Regions from separate parts of the Actinoplanes sp. NPDC049668 genome, predicted to be linked through region 4. Evidence: riboswitches for the same ligand, from Rfam matches in the RefSeq annotation. Region 4 holds a riboswitch; each other region holds the start of a gene.
The links. A riboswitch is a leader RNA that binds a small molecule or an ion and turns the genes downstream of it on or off. The one in region 4 is predicted to bind cyclic di-AMP.
Positions count from the first base shown of each region.

Region 1: another riboswitch for cyclic di-AMP. It lies ahead of ACIBSW_RS31385 (NlpC/P60 family protein); the one in region 4 lies ahead of ACIBSW_RS26155 (hypothetical protein).
Region 2: another riboswitch for cyclic di-AMP. It lies ahead of ACIBSW_RS14985 (C40 family peptidase); the one in region 4 lies ahead of ACIBSW_RS26155 (hypothetical protein).
Region 3: another riboswitch for cyclic di-AMP. It lies ahead of ACIBSW_RS35735 (C40 family peptidase); the one in region 4 lies ahead of ACIBSW_RS26155 (hypothetical protein).

Region 1 covers NZ_JBITLR010000008.1:94,905-99,092, forward strand. The annotation lists gene ACIBSW_RS31365 (ANTAR domain-containing protein) at 1-48, opposite strand, end outside; gene ACIBSW_RS31370 (DUF6158 family protein) at 623-880, opposite strand; gene ACIBSW_RS31375 (hypothetical protein) at 972-1,397, shown strand; gene ACIBSW_RS31380 (DUF3817 domain-containing protein) at 1,415-1,741, shown strand; cyclic di-AMP (ydaO/yuaA leader) riboswitch at 1,962-2,087, shown strand; gene ACIBSW_RS31385 (NlpC/P60 family protein) at 2,100-3,059, shown strand; gene ACIBSW_RS31390 (sigma-70 family RNA polymerase sigma factor) at 3,141-4,142, opposite strand.
Region 2 covers NZ_JBITLR010000003.1:497,098-501,285, reverse strand. The annotation lists gene rsmH (16S rRNA (cytosine(1402)-N(4))-methyltransferase RsmH) at 1-422, opposite strand, end outside; gene mraZ (division/cell wall cluster transcriptional repressor MraZ) at 677-1,108, opposite strand; gene ACIBSW_RS14985 (C40 family peptidase) at 1,529-2,302, opposite strand; cyclic di-AMP (ydaO/yuaA leader) riboswitch at 2,342-2,532, opposite strand; gene ACIBSW_RS14980 (MurT ligase domain-containing protein) at 2,982-4,188, shown strand, end outside.
Region 3 covers NZ_JBITLR010000009.1:491,289-495,476, reverse strand. The annotation lists gene ACIBSW_RS35740 (aminoglycoside phosphotransferase family protein) at 1-805, opposite strand, end outside; gene ACIBSW_RS35735 (C40 family peptidase) at 875-1,864, opposite strand; cyclic di-AMP (ydaO/yuaA leader) riboswitch at 1,879-2,013, opposite strand; gene ACIBSW_RS35730 (M48 family metalloprotease) at 2,150-3,067, opposite strand; gene ACIBSW_RS35725 (BlaI/MecI/CopY family transcriptional regulator) at 3,064-3,429, opposite strand; gene ACIBSW_RS35720 (cytochrome ubiquinol oxidase subunit I) at 3,506-4,188, shown strand, end outside.
Region 4 covers NZ_JBITLR010000006.1:327,683-331,870, forward strand. The annotation lists gene ACIBSW_RS26145 (glycoside hydrolase family 65 protein) at 1-262, shown strand, start outside; gene ACIBSW_RS26150 (hypothetical protein) at 328-1,350, opposite strand; cyclic di-AMP (ydaO/yuaA leader) riboswitch at 1,354-1,492, opposite strand; cyclic di-AMP (ydaO/yuaA leader) riboswitch at 1,774-1,923, shown strand; gene ACIBSW_RS26155 (hypothetical protein) at 1,963-3,027, shown strand; gene ACIBSW_RS26160 (ABC transporter ATP-binding protein) at 3,049-3,834, opposite strand; gene ACIBSW_RS26165 (ABC transporter permease) at 3,827-4,188, opposite strand, start outside.

The DNA of each region.
Region 1 (4,188 bases), on a different contig from region 4:
GGCCGCCGACCCGGACTTCGCGGGCAGGGGTACGCGACCACGACTCACGGCGCGGGTCTGGCCGACAGGATTTCCCGGGGTGCCGGAGGCCGGCGGAACGCGATGCGAGGCGAGCCGCCCGGAGCTCCGTTGCGGGGCTGACATTTGCCCGATATTGCCATGCGCATCGGCGAACACGAAAGTCGTGTCCACTACCGAGTGCCCATCGGGGCGGTACGGTCCGCCCTCCCGCGGCGCACCGGGAGCGGATCCGAGCCGCTCGCCGCGGCCGCGCGAGGGCGGACGCGGGGCGCCCCGGCGGCGGCTTCCCGGCGTCGCGGCGGCGCGCTGATCGGCATGGTCGTGGGCCATGGAGATCAACTACCCGAAATCCGGCCGTACCGAACCCCGCGCGGAAAACAAATGCGCCGCCCCCGGAACCCAGGAGCGGCGCAGATGAAGATGTCGGTGCGCAGGTCGCCTCTCGGCGAAAGGCTCAACGCGGCTCCAGCCGAACGGTATTCCGCGAAGGCAAAGGGTGAGGCCCGGGGACACTGATCGCACCGACATCCAACCCAACCGTCGGCGGGGTGCGGTGATTCCGGTAGCCGTTGTGACCCAGACCACACCCGCGACGACTCCCTCAGAAGTCCTGGGTGAGCCGGGACGGATCGATCTCACGGCCGGGATGCCGGGCCAGGTACTCGGTCTCGAGCTCGGCCGTGCGCCGCAGATGCGTCGCCAGCGCCGCCTCAGGTGCGTGCCGCAGCGCGTCGAGCCGGGTCCGGTGCAGGCTGGCCAGCTCCCGCAGCAGGTCGTCGTCCGCCAGGCCCGCGGGATCGATGCCGGTCTCGAAGACGACGGGCGCGTCGTCGTCGGGGCCGAGCCGGGTGTCCGTCATGACGCCACCTGCCTTGATTCGCGGAACGTGCCTACGCAACCCGGTTGCCCGATCATCATGCCGCCAAACCCGCGCCGGTACGCTGAGCGACATGAGGAGGCTGTGGACCCCCGCGTGGATCGCGCGCCACGCCCTCGCCCTGGTGCTCGTCGCCGGATTCCTGGGCCTGGGCTGGTGGCAGTTCAGCCGGGCCACCGGCGGCAACGCGATCAGCTGGGGCTACACCTTCGAATGGCCGGTGTTCGCCGCGTTCGTCGTCTTCCTGTGGTTCCGCGAGGTCCAGCAGGAGCGCCGCGCGGGCCGCGCGGCGGCGCAGGACGCGCCGGAGCCGAAGCCGGACGCGCAGGGCGAGCAGCCGGTCACGGTGCGCCGCCCGGTCCGGGTTCCGGTGGCCGGGGCGGCACCCGCCGACGACGACCCCGAGCTGGCGGCGTACAACGAGTACCTGAGCTGGCTGGCCGCACACCCCGGTGCCCGGCCCGGCGACTATCCCGGACGCCGCACCAAGACCAGTTGAACCAAAGGACGTGGATCGTGCAGGGAGCCCTCACCCGCTACCGGATCATCGCCTGGATCGTCGGCGTGGTCCTGATCGTGCTCGTCGTGATCGGCATGCCGCTGAAGTACATCGGCGACGACGACACGGTGGTCGCCGCCGTCGGGCCGTTCCACGGCTTCCTGTACATGCTCTACCTGGCCGCCACGTTCGACCTGAGCCGCCGCGTGGGGTGGCCGCTGCGGCGGATGCTGCTCGTGATGCTGGCCGGCACGGTCCCGTTCTTCTCGTTCTGGGCCGAACGGGTCGTCACGCACAAGTGGGCCGTCGAGGGTGTTGAAGCCCCACCGGTCATGGCAGAGTAGGTAAAAGTCACTCTGCGAATCGGCCTTGTCGCCGCCCGCTATCCGGATCATTCCGATGTTTGTGATCATTGGCGCAAGTCACTCTTCTGGCTCTTGTGTTAATGCCGCGCGCCGATAAGTTAATGCGGTTGGTCCGGTCCGCAGCCACTCCCCTCGGTGGCGCCGGCCAGCGCCGTCGAATCCTCGTCGGCGGAAATGGGACGGCCCCGATCCCCCAGGGTCACCGCTTCCGCCACGACGAACCGGGGAACCACCGAGCAGCATCGGGGTGAATCCGCGCAAGCGGTAGGGCCTTCTTCCCGCCCGAATCCGTCAGCTAACCCGGTAGGCGGCCAAGCGGAAGAAAGGCCACGTACCGTTGCCACACGCCCGAACCAGGCTCCGCGCGCTGGCGGTCGCCGTCCTGGCGATCGCGATCACCGGCACCTCCGCGACCGCGGCTCACGCGGAACCGTCGAAGGCCGAGCTGACCAAGAAGATCGACAAGGCGTCCGACCAGCTCGAGGACGTCGTCGAGTCGTACAACAAGATGAAGATCAGCCTGAAGAAGACCAAGGCTGACGAGAAGCAGCTCATCGCGTCGCTCGGGCCCGCCAAGGTGGCCCTGGTGACGGCGAACGCGCAGATGAAGTCCATCGCGTCGTCGGCCTACAAGATCGGCAACGTCGGCACGATGAACGTCATGCTCGAAGGCAGCGACGACCTCATCGCCCGGATGAGCATCCTCGAGCAGATCTCCCGTAGCCGCAGCCGGGACGTCGCGAAGTACACCGACGCGACGCAGAACTTCACCGAGCGGCAGACGGCCCTCAAGGCGACCCAGGACAAGCAGGCCGCCGAGTTGAAGGAGCTGTCGGACCGCCAGAAGAAGATCGAGGGCGACCTCAAGAAGCTCTACGCGATGCGCACCGCCGCGTTCGGCTCGGCGACCGAGTCCGGCAGCAGGTACACGGGACCCATCCCGAACATCGCGGGCTCGGCCGGCAAGGCGGTGACGTTCGCCTTCAACGCCATCGGCGTGATGTACGACTACGGCGCCGACGGCCCGAACGGCTACGACTGCTCCGGCCTGACCTCCGCCGCCTGGCGGGCGGCCGGCAAGTCGCTGCCGCACAACGCCGCGGCGCAGTACAGCGCGACCGCCAGGATCAGCAAGTCCGACCTCAAGGCGGGCGACCTGGTCTTCTACCGCAGCAACGGCCACGTCGGCATCTACGTCGGCGGCGGCCAGATCATCGACGCCTCCCGAGCGGGCCAGCCCGTGAAGAAGCGGTCGATCAACATCATGACCCCGAACGGCTACGGCCGGGTCACCTGAGCGGGTCAGGAACAGCGAAAGGCCGGCGCCCCCTCGGGGGTGCCGGCCTTCTTCGTGATCGTGGGCTGGTGTCGCCTTCGGTTACGCGGCCTGCAGGCCCTCGGCCCGGGCCAGCTCGCGCAGCCGGCCGAGCGCCTGGATCTCGAGCTGGCGGATCCGCTCGCGGGAGAGCGAGAAGCGCGACGCCACCTCGGTCAGCGAGTGCTCGCGGCCGTCCTCGAGGCCGTACCGGGCGCGCATGATGCCCGCCGACCGGTCGTCGAGGTGGTTCAGCAGGCCCTCGATGCGCTGACGCTCCAGCGCGGTCAGGACGATCTCCTCCGGCGACGGAGCGTCGCTGTCGGCGACGAGGTCGCCGAGGTTCGTGTCGCCGTCGTCGCCCACCGGGGTGTCCAGCGACACGGTGTCCTGGGCCCAGCGGGTCAGCTCGGTGACGCGCTCGACCGTCACGCCCAGCGCGGCGGCGACCTGCGCCGGCTCCGGGTCGGCGCCGAGCTCGCGGACGAGCTGGCGGGTGACGTTGCGCATCCGGTTGACGTCCTCGACCAGGTGCACGGGCAGGCGCACGGTGCGCTCCTGCTGGGCGATCGCCCGGCTGATCGCCTGGCGGACCCACCACGTGGCGTAGGTCGAGAACTTGTAGCCGCGCTCGTAGTCGAACTTCTCGACGGCGCGGACGAGGCCGGTGTTGCCCTCCTGGATGAGGTCCAGCATCGGCATGCCCGAGCGCACGTAGCGACGCGCGATCGACACGACGAGTCGCAGGTTCGCGCGGATGAAGAGATCCTTCGCCCGCTTACCCTCGGTGGCCAGTCGCTCCAGTTCCTCCCGGCTCACGCCGCGACGGAGCTCGCCGCTGTCGAGCAGGTGCTCGGCGTAGAGCCCGGCCTCGATTGCCTTGGAGAGGTCGACCTCCCGGGCAGCATCCAACAGCGGCGTCCGGGAGATCTCGTGCAGGTAGACTCCGACGAGGTCGCGCTCCTCGGCGACCTGGTCGGTCCGCATCACGGTGTTCTTCTCCACGTTGCCCACGGTCCCCTCGTTGCCTTCACTAACCCTGTTACGGGCAATACCTGCGTCCATCAGCCTTCCCCGTAACGTCCGCTGCTCGTGCTTTGCGGTGCGGACA
Region 2 (4,188 bases), on a different contig from region 4:
CGCGACTGGTCCATCCGCATGTCCAGCGGCGCGTCCCGCGAGTAGGCGAAGCCCCGGTCCGGCTCGTCGAGCTGCAGCGAGGAGACGCCGAGATCGAACAGCCCACTGTGGAACGCCGGCCGGCCGAGCCTGGCGAGCACCTCGGGCAGCTCGTCGTAGACCGCGTGTACGAAGTGCACCCGGTCGCCGAAGCGGGCCAGCCGGTGCCGGGAGTGCGCGAGCGCCTCGGTGTCCCGGTCGAGTCCGATGAGGACCACGTCGGGGTGGCGCTCCAGCACCGCCTCGGCGTGCCCGCCCAGGCCCAGCGTGAAGTCGACGTGCACCGCGCCCGGAAGGCCGAGGGCCGGGGCGAGCAGCTCGAGGCAGCGCTCGAGCAGCACCGGCACGTGCGTGCCGCGAAGCTCCCCCATGACGACCCCCATTGCCCGCTCTTTCCGCGCTCACCCGGCCTAACCCGATACCGGCCGCCCCAACCGGGGCGTTCGGCGCCTACGTGCCCGGTCGTCCGTCCGTACCGCCAGATCCCCATCCGCTCGTGCCCGTTGCCTTCGGGCGCGCCCGACCGGACACACGCCTGGCGCCGGGGAAGAGGCGCCAGGAGCGGGAGCGGCTGGAGATCTCGCAGTACGGCCGAGGCGACGTCCGGACCGTGTCGGCGGCCCACAGGTGCCACGCCTCACAGTCCGCCGGGCAGCACCCCCTCCTCGATGTCGGCGAACTCGTCCTCGCTCGCCGAGAGGTACTGCTCCCAGGACTGCTTGTCCCAGATCTCCACCCGCGTGCTCGCGCCGATCACGACCAACTCGCGGTCGAGCGCCGCATACCCCCGCAGGTGCGCCGGGATGGTGACCCGGCCCTGCTTGTCGGGGATCTCGTCGTGCGCACTGGCGAAGAACACCCGGCTGTAGGCCCGGGCCGCCTTGTTGGTGACCGGTGCCTCACGCAGCTGGCCCGCGATGCGCTGGAACTCAGGCATCGGGAAGACGTAAAGGCAACGCTCCTGCCCCTTGGTGATCACGACACCTCCCGCCAGCTCGTCGCGGAACCTCGCCGGAAGGATCAGCCGTCCCTTGTCGTCGAGGCGCGGGGTGTGCGTGCCGAGAAACATCGGCCCAACCCCCTGCCCCTGGGCGGTTTCGCGGACCGCCTGTCGTCTGGGCCGGCAACCCCTTCGGAGTCAGCTCCTCAGGCCCTGCCACTGCGCTCCACTCTACTCCACTTCCCTCCACCCGCAACCGGAATGACGCGGCCTGCGAGTCAGATTCGCAAGTGAATGCGCACGTCAGAGCCGGTGGAGCCGAGGTGGAGGAGATCGGCGTCCGCGCCATGGTCCACTTTCCGACATGCCGCCCACGCGGGCATGAAAGTCCCCCGAAATCGGGCTTTCACCGCCGTTAGGCACCGGCGCGTGGAGCAAAGTGGAGGAGAAAGTGGAGCGTGCACGACAGTGGGGCGCGACCCGAACCGGGTCGCGCCCCACTGAACTGTCCTACTGCTTCTTAACTCTGCGGCACTGTACTTACTAGCGTCAGGCGGCGACGAGGCGCCGAACGACGTAGTTCTTGCCCCAGATCTTGTGCTTGCCCACCCGGGCGCCCGAGTGCGGCGAGTCCCACATGTAGCCGTTGCCCGCGTAGATGCCGGCGTGCGTGCCGTACGAGCCCGACCGGAACACGATCAGGTCGCCGACCCGCCGGTTGCTCTTGCTGATCTTCTTGCCGTACTTCTGCTGGGCGTTCGCCTTGTGCGGGAGCTTCTTGCCCGTCGTCTTGCGGAAGACGTACTGGGTGTAGCCCGAGCAGTCGAAGCGCTTGGGACCCGAGGCGCCGAACTTGTAGAGCGCGCCCTTGTGCTTCCTCGCCTCGGCGAGGACCTTCGCGCCGCTGCTGCGCACGGTGACCTTGATGCCCGGGCTGGTCACCGACTTGATGCCGGCGGCGCCGGTGTACTGCGTCCGGAAGTAGCCGGTGATGTGCGGCTCCGCGGACAGGGTCACCGTGCCCTTGGCGGACAGCTTGCGGGTCACCCAGGTGCTCCACTTGCCGTTCCGCTTGGCCTGCAGGCGGACCGAGCCCTTGGTGACGACCTTGCCGGTCTTCGGGTCGATGACCTTGGCGGTGACCTTGATCTTCTTGCCCCACGCGACGGAGCGGGCCGCGGAGTTCGAGATCTTCGGCTTGATCACCGATGCCGCGGACGCCGCCTCGGCGGCGGGAGCGGCGGTCGCCGCCGGTGTGGCGACCAGCTGGCCGGCACAGAGGCAGAGACCCAGGGACAGTGCGATGGTGCCGGTTCCAGCCATGCGGCGGTTCCGGCTCGAACTGCGTTCGTGCACGGTAGAGATATCCCTCCGGCACGCCTGCGAGGTTAGCTGTCGGGTTCGGGCGGGAAGGTTGCCCGGTCGCGCTAACGACTTCACCCCAAGGTCCGGGCGGTACGCGCCGCCGAAGCGACGTGACCGCCGGATGGACCGAATCTGGGTCCCCCGTCCCTGCCCCCGTATGCCTGTGTTGGTTGTAGCTACCTCAGTGGTCATGCCGCCCGGACCGGGGCAGGGCTCGGCGTGGTCCGATGCGACACGAACGGCGAGCGGATGCTCACCGGCCCAACCTTGCTACCCGATTTCCGCCGGGACCGTCGGGGCCCAATTGGTCACTCAGAGTATTTGGCACATCTGAAGCTGTCCGGTTTGTAACCGCGCCGTGACAAATGCCGACACGAGGCGTAGTGGATCACTTACCCAGCGCCGAAGGTTACGGGTGAAACACGACACATAAAAAGCCGCACCTCGGTGGATCATGGACGTCGCCAAGATCGGGAGAATGTCGGCCTAAACGCCCCCACCGGCCCAAACGCGGCACCGAGCGGCGGGGTAGAGATCATCCGTTCGGCCGACCCCGGTCCACCGCAGGCCGCGGGCCCCGGGGCCACTCGACGTAGTGTCCGTTTCCGGTACCCTCGTCGCCGTGACGGACGGGAAATTGCCCCTACGGGCCAAGGTCGCGACTTCGGTGTCGCGAACCGCTGCGGCGCTCTCACGCGCCGCGGGACGCGGTGACGGCTCGGTGATCGGCGGGTGGATCGGTCTCAAGATCGATCCTGACCTGCTCAGAAACCTGGCCGCCGGCCGCGCGATCGCGCTGGTGTCGGGCACCAACGGCAAGACGACCACGACGCGGTTCGCCGCGGCCGCGGTCGGCGTGCTCGGCCCGGTCGCCACCAACTCGTTCGGCGCCAACATGCCGACCGGGCACACCTCGGCCCTGGCCAAGGCCGGCGCGACCCCGTTCGCGGTGCTCGAGGTCGACGAGCACTACCTCGCCCGGGTGATCGACGAGACCACCCCGCGTGTGGTCGCCTTGCTGAACCTGTCCCGCGACCAGCTCGACCGGGCGAAGGAGGTGGCGATGATGGCGCAGATGTGGCGCACGGCCCTGGCCGCCCACCCCGACGTGCACGTGGTCGCCAACGCCGACGACCCGATGGTCGTCTGGGCCGCGATCGACACGCAGCACGTCGTGTGGTTCAGCGCCGGACAGCGGTGGCTCGACGACTCGTTCGTCTGCCCCGAGTGCGGCTCGTCCATCGAGCGCGCCAACGGCGACTGGTGGTGCACCGGCTGCCCGCTGCGCCGCCCCCGGGCGCAGTGGACCGTCGAGGACGACGGCGTCGTCGACCCCCGGGGCGACTGGCACCTGGTCAAGCTGCAGCTACCGGGCAAGGTCAACCTCGGCAACGCGGCCACCGCGCTGGCCGTCGCCGCCGAGTTCGGCATCCGGCCGATAGAGGCCGCGCCCCGGCTCGCCGGCGTCGCCTCGGTGGCCGGCCGCTACGCGCAGGTCGACCGCGACGGGCGCAACATCCGGCTGCTGCTGGCCAAGAACCCGGCCAGCTGGCTGGAGGCGTTCGACATGGCCGAGGTGGCGCCGACGCTGCTCTCCATCAACGCCCGCGACCCCGACGGCTTCGACACGTCGTGGCTGTACGACGTCGACTTCTCCCCGCTGCGCGGGCGGCAGGTCCTGATCACCGGCGACCGCGCCTACGACCTCGCCGTGCGACTGGAAGTGAACGATGTGGCCTTCCGGCACGTGCATACCTTCGACGAGGCGGTACGGGCCAGCCCGCCGGGCCGCCTCGAGGTGATCGCGAACTACACCGCGTTCCAGGACATCCGAGCGGAGTTGG
Region 3 (4,188 bases), on a different contig from region 4:
GCACGAAACCCCACGCGACCACCCGCTCGAGCGGCATGCCGAGGCCGTCCGCGAACTGCTCGACCCGGGCCGGCAGCAGGTCGAGCACGGGCTCGTCGCCGTCGAACGGGTTGTAGAGCGACGCGCCGACCTCGTAGCCGGGATCGCCGAGCACGCCGTGCGGGTCGATGGCCAGCCACGGCTCCCGGGTGCCGGCCAGCACGTTCTCGTGGTGCAGGTCGCCGTGCAGGACGACCCGCCGCGGCGCGGAGGCGCACAGCTCGGCGAAGAGCCCGGCGGCCCGCTCGACCAAGCGCCGCGGGATCGGGTCGTCGCCCGGGTAGCGGCGCAGGTGCGCGGCGAAGGCGTCGCCGTAGCCGGCGAGTTCGTGGCAGGCCAGGCCGGTCGGCGCGGGCCGGTGCAGGCGCCGCATCACCGCGATCAGGACGGCGGTCGCCCGCTCGTCGTGGTCGCGCACCAGGGTGCGCAGCGTGCGCCCGGGCTCGACCCGCTCCAGCAGCAGCGCGCCGCGGTCCGCGTCGTGGTCCAGCAGCGCGGCCGCGCCCGCGCCGGCGAAGAACGACAGCGCGGCGGCCTCGGCGGCCAGGTCCGGCGCCGTCGGCACGCCGAGCTTGAGCACCGCCGGCGAGCCGTCGGCCCGGCGCACCGGCGCCACCCAGTTGAAGCTCAGCGGGTACGGCGCGCCGACGCTGAGCCGCCAGTCGCGGGCGACGGCGTCGACCAGCGCCGGCAGGCCGGCCAGCCAGTCACGGCCGGCATCGCCCCAGCTGTTGGCCACGTTGCGGGTGAAGGCGGCGGGAAACATCTGATCATTCTGGTACAGAGAAAAAGCCGCCACGAGTGTGGCGGCTTTCTCCGTGTGCTGCTGCCCCGGTCAGGCCGGTCTGCGGATGCCGGTGATGGCACCGCCGCGGTCGATCGAGGCCATGCGTACATGGTCACCGGTGTGTGGCGCGTGAACCATGGTGTTGCCGCCAACATAGATGCCCACGTGGTGCACGGGACTGCCGTAGAAGACCAGGTCGCCCGGCTGAATTTCGCTGCGGCTGACCGACCTGCCCTCCCTGATCTGGTCACCTGTGTAGTGCTCCAGGTGTACCCCGACGGCCGCCCACGCCACCTTGGTCAGGCCGGAGCAGTCGTAACCGCTCGGGCCCTCGGCACCGAAGACGTAGGGCTTGCCGATGAGGTCGCACGCCTTCTGCGCCGCCCGGCCGCCCTTGTCGTTGGTGTAGTCGACGGGACACGGCCCCGTCTTGAGCGGACCGTCGGCGCCGCCGCTCGCGCCGTACGCCCTGATCCGCAGTTTCTGCAGGGCGTCGACCTTCTTCTGGATGTCCTTCTTCTGCTGCCCGAGCAGCTTGTCGCGGGCCGCGACAGCAGAGGTCAGGGTGTCCAGATCACGACGGTCGGCCGAGAGCTTGTCCCGCAGCTTCGACACGTCCGCGACCGACTCGCGCTGGTGCCGGCCGAGCTGGTCGAGGAACGTGAGCTTCTCGGTCAGGCCGGTCGGCGAGCCACTGACGATCATGGCGTTCAAGGCGTTGGGCGAACCCTGCATGTAGGCCTGCCCCGCCATGGCGCCCACCTGCGACATGGCGAGATTGACCTGCAGCTCCAGCGGAGCGAGCCGCTTGTCGATCTTCTTGAGCTGTGCCCGGTTCTTGAGCAGCTGGTTGTGCACGTTGTTGTACTGCTCGATGACCGGTTCCAGCTTGTTCCACTGCTCGTCGATCTGCTTTTCGATGCTCGACGGTGACGGCACCGCATGTGCCACGCCGGGCGCGAGAAGAATCCCGACCGCGGCGACGGCGCACGCGACGCTGCGCAGAATTGCGGCGCGGCGCGCCTCAATCCGTTTCACGTAGGTGCAGTGTCCTTTCTTCCCTCATCCGCCGACCGGGTTAGCTGACGGGTTCGGGCGGGAAGCACGCCCGGCCACGATGTAGCTGTGGCTTGACCCCGGTTTCCTGGGTCCCCGGCTCGTGAAACACGATTAGGCGGTGGCCCGTCAGTTCGCCCGGGGGTTCGGACGAGGGGGGACTGCCGAGCCGGCACCACGGTACTCCCGATCAATGGGTATGAGAACCCGGCATTTCCAGGGCACACACCGCATAACGCCCAGTGACCCTCAGTAATTAATGGAGACTTAAAGGGGCCACGCGGAGAGGGCACGGTCGAGCCAGGGCAACACCACGATCACTGTCGGTAACACCAGCAGTCCGGCCGCCGCGCCGGCCGCCGCGACGGTCAGGCCGGCGGACCGCGGGTCGGCGCCGGCCAGCCGGTCCATCCGGCGCCGGCGCTCGGCCTCGGCGCCGCCGGCGTCGGCCGGCGCGTCCGGGCCGACCGCGTCGCCGAGCAGCGCGAGGGCCGTGCGCAGCGCGGCCGCGCCGCCGCGCCGCCGGGCCGCGTCGTCCGCGACCATCTCCAACAGCAGGTGTACGGCGTCAAGCGGCGCGCGGCTGCGCAGCGGGCGGGGCACCGAGGCGTAGAACGCGGTGAACGACTCCATCACCACGTCGTGGCGGTGCCGCAGGTGCGCCTGCTCGTGCGCGATGACCACGCCCACCTGCGCGGCGTCCAGGACTTGGAGCGCGCCGCTGCTGAGCACCACCCGCGACGAGCGCCCCGGCAGGCAGTACGCGAACGGCAGCGGCCCGTGCAGCACCCGCAGCCCGTCGGGCACCTCGGCCGGCAGCTCGCCGTGGCGCTCGGCCGTGTCGAGCAGGTCGACCAGCATCCGGTGCCGGGCCCGGCGGGCCCGCGCCCGGGTGGCGACCCGGACCAGCGAGACCAGCAGCCGCAGGATGATCAGCGCGGCGACGGCGAGGGCGCCGATCAGCGCCGCGGCGCCCGCCATCCGGCCCGAGCCCAGCGCGCCGACCAGCTCCTGCGGGCCGGCCAGCACCACGCCGAGCGCGCAGAGCACCCCGGCGAGGGTGACGCTCTGCCAGAGCAGCACCGCGGCGGCCGGCGCCCGGTCGGGCCAGCGGGCGCTCGCCAGGACGCCCGGAACGGCGAGGGACAGGGTCAGCCCGAGCGCGCCGAGCAGCAGCGCGGTCACACGGCGCCCGGGCCCTTCCGCGCCGCCTCGATCGCGGCGGTAAGCGCGGACGGGTCGATCCGGCCGACGAAGTGCGCCAGGGCCGCGTCGCGGACGCCGTCGGGCGCGGCGCTGAGCGCGTCGAGCATCAGGGCGGCCGTCATCTCCTCGCGGCTCTGCGCGGGCGCGTAGCGGTAGGCGCGGTCGGCGCGCTGCTGCAGCACGACGCCCTTCTTGGCGAGCCGGTCCAGCACGGTCATCACCGTCGTGTACGCCAGGTCGCGGTCGCGGCTCAGCCGGTCGTGCACCTGCCGCACGGTCAGCGGCTCCTCGGCGTCCCACAACTGCGCCATGACCTCGCGCTCGAGGTCCCCCAATGCCATGCGGACCACTCTACTGCAGAGCGTCGTACTACGTCACGTAGTATCTACTACGCATCGTCGTAGAAGGGGATGGCCCATGGATGTGCTCGACCTGACCCGCCTGCAGTTCGCGGTGGTGACGATCTACCACTACTTCTTCGTGCCGCTGTCGATCAGCCTGGCCTGCGCCGCCGCCGGGCTGGAGATCGCCTGGCTGCGCACCGGCCGGGAGAACTACCTGCGGCTCACCAAGTTCGTCGGCGGGCTGCTCATCGTCACGTTCGCCGTCGGCGTCGTCACCGGGCTCGTGCAGGAGTTCCAGTTCGGCATGGCGTGGAGCAACTTCGCCCGCTTCTACGGCGACGTGTTCGGCCCGACGCTCGCCGTCGAGGGCATGCTCGCGTTCTTCCTCGAGGCGACGTTCCTGGCCCTGTGGTACTTCGGCTGGGACCGGCTGCCGCGGCGGCTGCACGCGGCGACGATCGTGGTCGTCGCCGTGGGCACGGTGCTGTCCGCGTTCATCATCCTGGCCGCGAACTCGTTCATGCAGAACCCGGTCGCCTACTCCCTGGACCCGGTCACCGGGCGGGCCCGCCTCGACGACTTCGGCGCGCTGCTGCTCAACAAGGTCAACCTGGCCGCGTTCCCGCACACCCTGGCCGGGGCGATCATGGTGGGCGGGTCGCTCCTGCTGGCGATCGCCGTACGGCGGATGGCGTCCGACGCCGGCTTCCACCCCCTCGCCCGCCTCGGCGCCTGGATGACCGTCGCCGGCGGCGC
Region 4 (4,188 bases):
CCGGATCAACGCGCTGGAGTTCTCGCTGCTCTGGCGCGGCCTGCGGCTGCGGGTGGCGGTGACGGCCGATGAGGTCACCTACTCGCTGCGCAACGGCGGCGGCTCGGCCCGGCTGGACCTCCTGCACCACGGCAAGGAGGTCACCATCACCCAGGTGAAGCCGGTCGTGCTGACCATCCCGCCGGCGCCGCCGACCGGCCCGCAGCCGAACCAGCCGTTCGGTCGTGCCCCGGTCCGGCGGGCCACCGGCGGCAGCAACTGACCGACGGCCTCGGCAGAAGAGAAAGCCCCCGTCCGAAAGGACGGGGGCTTTCTTCCGCGCGGGGATCAGAGCATCGACACGTGCACGTGGTCCGTGTGATCGCTCGGTCCGGAGTATGACTTCCAGCCCGTCGCCGGGAACCAGATCTGCCTGTTCCAGATGACGTACAGAATGCCTAGCTTGTCGGCGTTGCGCACCAGGAACGCCATCAGGTTGTTGCCGTACTCCCGGGTGTCCTGGTTGTGCCAGGGCGAGAAGCCGCTCTTCTGCAGCGACCAGTCGCAGGCCCGGCCCTTCGGGTGCTCGAACGGGCCGCCGTTACGGTGGCAGCCGACGAACCGCTTGAAGTTCGCCTTCTTTACTTCCTTGTACATGTGGAAGGTCCGCGGGGTGATGCAGCCGCTGGTCGTCGGGTCGTTCACGCTGCACGACTCGGGGCTGAACTCGCCGTCGGAGTTACGCGGCGCCGCGGCGGCCACCGGCGAATTGGCGAGCACGAAACCGCCGGTCACGGTGTTGCCGCCGACCTTGGCCAGGGCCTTCTCCGCCGCCTGCTTCTGCTTGGTCATCGCGGCGAGGTTCTGCTGCTGGGCCTTGACCTCCTGGTCGAGGCGGGCCTTGGCCGTGTTGACGGCGTCGATGGCCTGGTAGAGCGCGTGCAGCTTGCCGTCGTTGAGTGCGCTGATCTCCTCGAGGGAGACCGCCTTCTTGAGGAAGCCCTCCGGGCCGTCCGTGTTCAGCAGGAAGCCCATGGTGGAGATGCCACCGGTGCGGTACTGCTGTGCCGCGACGGCGCCGACCTCGGGAAGCATGGCGTCCCGGCGGGCCTCGGCTTCCTTGACCCGCAGCGCCAGGCCGAGCTGCGTCTTGGTCGACTTCTTGACCGCGGACTTCGCCGCTACGAACCGGCGTCCGGTGGAGTCGAGCACTTCGTTGAGGAGTGGGTCGTCGTCGCCGTCGTCGGCGGTCGTCGTCTTCTTCTTGTCGTCCGGGTCGGCGCTTGCCGGAGCGGCGGGCACGAGAAGCATCGTGACCGCGACGAGCGGTGCCAGGGCGAGTACCAGCCACCGGCGGGGTCTTGCCGTCATTCAGAATCCTTCCGCGTGGCCGCCGACCGGGTTAGCTGACGGGTTCGGGACGGAAGCAATCCCTACCACGGTTAAGTGGATTCACCCCACTACTGCGTGTGGTTCCCCGGTTCGCCTCGCGGCGATTAGGCGGTGGACTGCCGGCACCTTGGGGGCGGTGCCTTCCTTGGCAGTAACCGGCGGCCAGCTTACCCGACAACGGGCCGTCTGCCAGTGTCCACGACGGCCATAAAAGCGTTACCCCGCAACGACTTTCCGTTACATTTCGATGTAATGACGCTGGTCGTTAACGACGGGTCGGCCATCGGTGTGAGTCACTGCATTGTTCTCGCGGAAAAATTACCCCGAGTGGCGGCATTGTTGCCCTAAGTGCGACACCTGTCGATTCTTAGCATCGATGGGTAGTGTTCGTCACGGTCTCCGCGGAGACCGCCGCCTAATCGTCGCAAGACGAGCCGGGGAACCAACCGAGTAATGGGGTGAATCGGGTCCGCGTCACAGGCACGGACCGGTAGGGATCGCTTCCGTCCCGAACCCGTCAGCTAACCCGGTCGGCGGCCGACGGAAGGAAAGCACTTGAGGCTCAAACCTGCCCGCCGACGATTAGCGGCCGTGCTGACGGCGCTCGTCGCCACCTCGGGGCTGGCGCTGGCCGCCCCGTCCCCCGCCTCCGCCGTGCCCCGGCCGCTAGCCGCGCCGGGCGACTCTGGCGACGACGGCGAGGGTGGCTCCAAGTCCCTGATCCAGCAGCTCGAGGCGGCGTCCAAGGGCTTCGTCGAGGCCAAGGAGGCCCTGGCCCGCTCCAAGGCGCGCCAGCAGCAGTTGATCGCCAAGCTCAAGGAGATCGACACCGAGCTCGGCCCCCGGCAGGCGGCGCTGGACGACATAGTCCAGCAGTCGTACCGGGTCGGGCGCCTCGGGCCGATGACCGCCCTGCTCAGCGCCGACTCCACCGGCAGCATGCTGGACCGCGCGGAGATCCTCGAGACGGTCGCCGTCAAGCAGGACCGCGCGGTGCGTGATCTCAAGGACGCCAGGGTCCGGCAGCAGCGGGCGAAGACCGCGATCGACGCCGAGATCCGCGATCAGCAGCGCCAGGTCGAGATCATGGCCAAGCGCAAGGCGCAGGCGGAGGGCGCTCTCAAGGCGGCCAACGCGGCGAACGGCGTCGACGAGTCGTCCGGCGGCGCCGAATCCAGCGGCGGGAGCAGCAGCGGCGGGAGCAGTAGCGGCGGCGGCAGCAACCTGCGGGCCGCGGCCGCGCCGCGCAACTCCGACGGGTCGCTGCCGAACCAGTCCTGCAGCGTCAACGACCCGACCACCTCCGGCTGCATCACGGCGCGCACCCTGCACGCGATGAAGGAGGCGAAGAAGGACGGCTTCACCCGCTTCGTCGCCTGCTTCCGCCAGCAGAACAGCGGCGAGCATCCGAAGGGCCGGGCCTGCGACTACGCCGCCGACAAGAACGGCTTCGGCGGCGTCGCCACGGGCAGCAGCAGGACGTACGGCAACCGGCTGGCGGACTACTTCATCGACAACGCCAGCGGGCTGGGCGTGCTCTACGTGATCTGGTTCAAGCGGATCTGGCTGCCCAGCAGCGGCTGGAAGGCGTACTCGAGGGGCAACGGCGACCCCTCGAGCGATCACACCAACCACGTGCATCTCTCGATGCGCTAGCCGGCCGCAGGGGTGCGGGGCCTACCGCTTGACGTAGGCCTCGTACTCCTTCAGCACGTCCTCGGTCGGGCCGTCCGCCCGGATCAGCCCCGACTCGAGCCAGATGCTGCGCTCGCAGGTGTCCCGGATCGACTGCTCGCTGTGGCTGACCAGGAAGACCGTGCCGGCCTCGGCCCGCAGGTCGCGGACCCGCTGCTCGCTGCGCCGGCGGAACTTCGCGTCACCGGTGGCCAGCGCCTCGTCGATCAGCAGCACGTCGTGCTTCTTCGCCGCCGCGATCGAGAACCGCAGCCGCGCCGACATGCCAGACGAGTAGGTGCGCATCGGCAGCGAGCTGAAGTCGCCGCGCTCGTTGATCCCGGAGAACTCGATGATGTCCTTCACCTGGGACTTCACGTCCGCCGGTGACATGCCCATCGCCAGGCAGCCGAGCACGACGTTGCGCTCGCCGGGCAGGTCGTTCATCAGGGCCGCGTTGACGCCGAGCAGCGACGGCTGCCCGGCCGCGTAGATCGCGCCGCGCTCGACCGGGAGCAGCCCGGCGATCGCGCGCAGCAGGGTCGACTTGCCGGAGCCGTTGGTGCCGATCAGGCCGATGGCCTCGCCCTTGTACGCGACGAAGCTGACGCCCTTGATCGCGTGCACCTCGCGCAGCGTGGCCGGCTTGGTGCCGGTGACGATCCGCTTGAAGCTCGCCAGCGGGCTGCCGGTGCCGGCCGTCGCGGCCTGGTGCACCCGGTAGACCACGTGTGCGTCGTCGACGATGACCGTCGGTTCGCGCCGGTCGGTGCCGGAGTCGTCAGCCACGGCCGTAACCCTTCTCTCCGCGCCAGAAGTAGATGTAGCCGCCGAGTCCGACCAGCACGGTCCAGCCGATCGCCTGGAGCCAGAGCACCGGGGCCGGGGCCGCCAGCGTGACGTCCTCCATCAGCGCGTGCCGCATGAGCTCGATGAAGATCAGCAGCGGGTTCGCCTGGACCAGGGCCAGCTTCCAGCCGCTCAGGTGATCGGTGAACTGCTGCACCGGGTAGAGCACGGCCGAGCCGTACAGCCAGATCCGCATGAGGAACGGCACCAGCTGCTTGAAGTCGGCGACCTTGGAGCCCAGCCGGGCCGTAAACATGGCCAGGCCCGCGTTGAAGATCGACTGAAGCAGGAAGG